Regions from separate parts of the Mumia sp. zg.B53 genome, predicted to be linked through region 1. Evidence: predicted binding sites of a transcription regulator. Region 1 holds the regulator's gene; the other holds the start of a gene.
What was found. The regulator LexA, encoded in region 1, represses DNA repair genes until DNA is damaged. The targets are predictions, from matches to a motif close to TCGAACANNTGTTCGA.
Positions count from the first base shown of each region.

Region 1 (2,386 bases):
CGCCCGGGACTGTCACTCGGCGATGCCGAAGGAGCCCAAGGACTCCGGCGACGGTGACGCCGCCCGGCAGCAGGCGAAGGCGATGGTCGACGACGTGCGCAAGGTCGCCGAGCGGATGGCCGCGGCCTCCGAGGCCGACGTGCTGTGGATGGCCGAGCGGGAGGGTGCCCGGGGTGGCAACGAGCTGCGGATCGCGCCTGTCGACGTCGCGCTCACGCTCCGCGACAAGCTGTTCGCCGAGAACACCGTCGTGCTGACGAGTGCGACGCTCAAGCTCGGCGGCGGATTCGACCCGGTGGCGCGCAGCGTCGGGCTGTGGGCGTCCGACCGTACGGAGGAGGGCGCGTCCGGCGGTCGCGGTGACAGCGGCGGGGACGATGACGGCGACGGGTCACCGGCGTCGTACGCCTGGCGTGCGATCGACGTCGGGTCGCCGTTCGACTACGCCAAGCAAGGCATGCTCTACGTCGCGCGGCATCTCCCTCCGCCGGGACGCGACGGGATGGGTGCCGCGGCCCTGGACGAGATCGTCGATCTGGTGCGAGCCGCCGGTGGGCGCACGCTCGGGCTGTTCTCGTCGCGGCGCGGCGCGGAGGCGGCTACCGAGGCCGTGCGCGAGCGGATGCCCGACGTCGAGGTTCTGTGTCAGGGTGACGCGCAGCTCCCCGAGCTGGCGAGGCGGTTCGTGGAGGACCCGCGCACGTGCCTGTTCGGCACGCTCAGCCTGTGGCAGGGGATCGACCTGCCGGGGGAGACGTGCCAGCTGGTGATCATCGACCGCATCCCGTTCCCCCGCCCGGACGACCCGTTGATGAGCGCGAGGCAGCGGCTCGTGGAGCGGCACGGCGGCAACGGCTTTATGCAGGTCGCCGCGACCCACGCCGCGCTCCTGCTGGCGCAGGGGTCGGGGCGCCTGATCCGACGCGCCGACGACAAGGGCGTCGTCGCCGTGCTCGACTCACGACTGGCCACCGCGCGGTACGGCAGCTTCTTGGCGTCCTCGATGCCGCCGATGTGGCGTACGGTCGACCGCGAGCTCGTGCTCGGCGCGCTGCGGCGCCTGGACGCCGGAGCGTCCTGAGTGCCGCAGCCGCTGACGGTCTCGCCTGCGCGGGTCAGACCCGCCGCATGACTGTCGTGACCTTGCCGAGGATGGTGGCGTCGGTGCCGTCGATCGGGTCGTACGCCGGGTTGTGCGGCAGGAGCCAGACCTTGCCGTCCTTGCGCTGGAGCGTCTTGACGGTGGCCTCTCCGTCGAGAAGGGCGGCGACGATCTCGCCGTTCTCCGCGGTCGGCTGCTGCCGGATCACGACGTAGTCTCCGTCGCAGATCGCCGCCTCGACCATCGAGTCGCCGCGCACCTCGAGCATGAAGAGCGTGCCCTCGCCGACCAGCGTGCGGGGGAGGGGCATGACCTCCTCGACGCGCTCCTCGGCGAGGATCGGGCCGCCGGCGGCGATCCGGCCGACCATGGGGACGAAGGCGGGCTCCGGGCGGGAGTCGCCCGCGCCCGTCTCGTCGAAGCCGAAGTCGACCGCGTCACCGATCGACCGGCGCGCCGCGAGGATGTCGGGCAGGAAGACCTCGATCGCGCGGGGGCGGTTGGGGTCGCGGCGGACGAAGCCGTTGCGCTCGAGCACCTTGAGCTGGTGAGCGACGGAGGAGACGCTGGCGAGACCGACGGCCGCGCCGATCTCGCGCATGCTCGGCGGATAGCCGCGTTGCTCGAGCGACTCGCGGATGATCTCGAGGACGCGGCGCTGACGCGGAGTCAGCCCGCTCGCGTCCGGCGGTCCGTCGGGGAGCTCGGAAACCTCGGCCTTCGTCATGGCCCTGACACTAGACCGCGGCGCCGGTGTGATCAAACATATGTTCGATCGTGTCGGCGTGTCGTGATGAAGTCGTCCTCAGGCGCCCATCTGGCGGACACGTCGAAAGCATGTTCGAACGGTCCTTCCAATTCTGTCGGTCGGTGTGATTAGGTTCGTACACATGTTCGATCGAACGCACGTTCGGCAACCCGCTCGGTTTCCGGTCCGGATGCACGAGCTGATCCGCCGCCTCGCTTCGGTCGGCAGACCGTACGAGTCCGAGAGATGGAGGACACGATGAGCACCGTCCGCAGCACCCTCGAGCGTCCCGTCGCCGACCGCACCGTCGTCGCGATCGACACGCCGCTGATGCGCTGCATCGAGCGGCACCCGGCGGGCCGGGGGATGCGCGGCGACCGTCGGTCCGCTCCGCGACCAGGCCCGCGGCCCGGGCCTCGGCCTCGTCGGCAGCAGCCGGCCGACCGCACCCGCGGTCGATCGGGCTACCGCCTGACCCGCCGTGGTCGGTTCGTCGTCTTCATCGCAGCCCTGATCGCGATCGCCGGCCTCACCGT
Region 1 is NZ_JAHWCK010000005.1:222,819-225,204, forward strand. It holds gene KV102_RS17075 (ATP-dependent DNA helicase) at 1-1,081, shown strand, start outside; gene lexA (transcriptional repressor LexA) at 1,116-1,829, opposite strand; gene KV102_RS17085 (hypothetical protein) at 2,109-2,386, shown strand, end outside.

Region 2 (2,386 bases), on a different contig from region 1:
TGGGCTCCCTTGCGCCCGATGCCGGGGACCTTCGTGAGCGCGACGAGGTTCTCCTCGGCGACCGCACGGCGCAGACCCTCGGGGCCGAGGACCGCGATGATCGCCTGCGCGACCTTGGGGCCCACGCCGCTGGCGGTCTGAGCGAGCTCGAAGGTGTCACGCTCGTCGTCGTCGGCGAAGCCGTACAGCGTCATCGAGTCCTCGCGCACCACGAGGCTGGTCGAGACCTGCGCCTGCTCACCGTGCCGGAGGTCGGCCAGCGTGCCCGGCGTGCACTGCACGAGCATCCCGACCCCGCCGACGTCGAGGACGGCGGAGTCGAGGGCGGTCGAGGCGACGGTGCCGCGGACGAAGGCGATCATCGAGGCTTCCTCTCGGGGAATCTGGGGTTGGTGCGCGCAGCGCCTGGGATGCGGGAACGGATGGGCTCGGCGGCCGTCCGCATCGGACCTGACGGGCGTGCCGCGGCGGCGAGGGCGTCGTCGAGCCGGCTGACCGACGTGCCGCGCCAGACGTGGCAGATCGCGAGGGCGAGCGCGTCGGCGGCGTCGGCGGGGCGCGGCGCCTCGACCAGGCCGAGGATCCGCTTGACCATCGCCGTGACCTGCGCCTTGTCGGCGCGACCGTTGCCGGTGACCGCCGCCTTGACCTCGCTCGGGGTGTGGAGGACGACGGGGAGGCCGTGGCGGGCTGCGACGACCATCGCGACCCCGCTGGCCTGGGCGGTGCCCATGACGGTCGAGACGTTGTTCTGGCTGAAGACACGCTCGATCGCGACCACGTCCGGCCGGTGCGTGGCGATGGCTTCGGCCAGGCCGCGTTCGATCGCGAGGAGCCGGTGGGCGACGTCGTCGGCGGCCGGCGTACGGATCACCCCCACCGAGACCGCCCGCAGAGCGCCCCCCACGCGTCCGTCGACCACGCCGACCCCGCACCGCGTCAGGCCGGGGTCGACTCCGAGAACACGCATCGCGCCGGCGGTCATGCCACCTCGCGGAGGACCCGCAGCGAACACATGTTCGACACCCTAGTCGCACGACGGACGAGTGTGGCGGCGACGCGCCGAGGACCCGTACGAACGACGAGGCCCCTCCACGGCGTACGTGGAGGGGCTTCGTGTCGTAACCTCCACGGCGTACGTGGAGGAGACTTGCGCCGAGCGCGGCGGCTACTTCTTGAAGGCGTCCTTGACGTTGTCGCCGGCCTTCTTGAAGTCGGCCTTGCTCTGGTCGGCCTTGCCCTCGGACTCCTGCGACGTGTCGCCGCGGAGCTTGCCGGAGGCCTCCTTGGCCTTGCCCTCGACGTCCTCGGCCAGGTGCTTCAGCTTGTCATCCAGACCCATCGCACTCACTCCTCGAGATCGGGTTCGGGTGTACCCCGACCCTAGGACGGATCGAGCGCGGGCGCAGATCGCCGTGGCGCGCGCAGACCCATCACCCCGAGCCCGAGTTATCCCCCAGGTGGGGCGACTGCATCGGGTGCCCCCACCCGCCGGTGGTGCCAGGCCCAGGCGGCGGCGCGTACGGAGCCTGCGATGCGTCGTCGCTGGTGCTCACCGTCAGGGGCAGCGCGTACACCGCGTCGCCCAGCTCTCTCATCCGGGCCTTCGACGTCGCGCGTCCCGGGGCCGGCTCGACGTGCACGACGACCCCGCCGCGGGTGACCACGAGAGGGCGCCGGCCCACCTCGGCCGTCGGTGCGACTCCCTCGCCCGCCAGCTCGCGCATCCACGGGAGCGGGTCGGGGAGAGTGCCTCGCCGACGTCGCGCGATCCGCCACATGATCCCGCCGGGCCTCAGGATGTCCATGGCCCATCCTGGCACGCCGGCAGCTCGGGCAGGCGGGTTCGCCGCGCGCCTTCCGCCCGGCACGGGAGAATCCCTCCGCCCCGAGCCGGGCAGAAGGTGGAGCGGCGTGTCAGCCGACCTGCGCCATGACCTCGTCGGAGGCGTCGAAGTTGGCGAACACGTTCTGGACGTCGTCACAGTCCTCGAGGGCGTCGATGAGCCGGAGGACCTTGCCGGCCGCGTCGGCGTCGACCTCGACGGTCATGGAGGGCACGAACGACGACTCGGCGGAGTCGTAGTCGATCCCGGCGTCCTGGAGAGCCGTGCGCACCGCGACCACGTCGCCGGCCTCGCTGATCACCTCGAACGAGCCGTCGTGGTCGTTGACGTCCTCGGCGCCCGCGTCGAGCACCACCTCGAGGACGTCGTCCTCCGCGAGCGTCTTGCCGTCCTGCTCGGCCGGGACGATGACGACGCCCTTGCGGGAGAACATGTAGGACACCGAGCCGGGGTCGGCCATGTTGCCGCCGTTGCGGGTCATCGCCGTCCGGACCTCCATGGCCGCACGGTTCTTGTTGTCGGTGAGGCACTCGACGAGC
Region 2 is NZ_JAHWCK010000006.1:264,973-267,358, reverse strand. It holds gene ruvA (Holliday junction branch migration protein RuvA) at 1-362, opposite strand, end outside; gene ruvC (crossover junction endodeoxyribonuclease RuvC) at 359-970, opposite strand; gene KV102_RS18380 (CsbD family protein) at 1,169-1,342, opposite strand; gene KV102_RS18375 (hypothetical protein) at 1,434-1,808, opposite strand; gene KV102_RS18370 (YebC/PmpR family DNA-binding transcriptional regulator) at 1,918-2,386, opposite strand, start outside.
Region 2: the regulator LexA is predicted to act here: its motif matches at 1,008-1,023, upstream of ruvC (crossover junction endodeoxyribonuclease RuvC).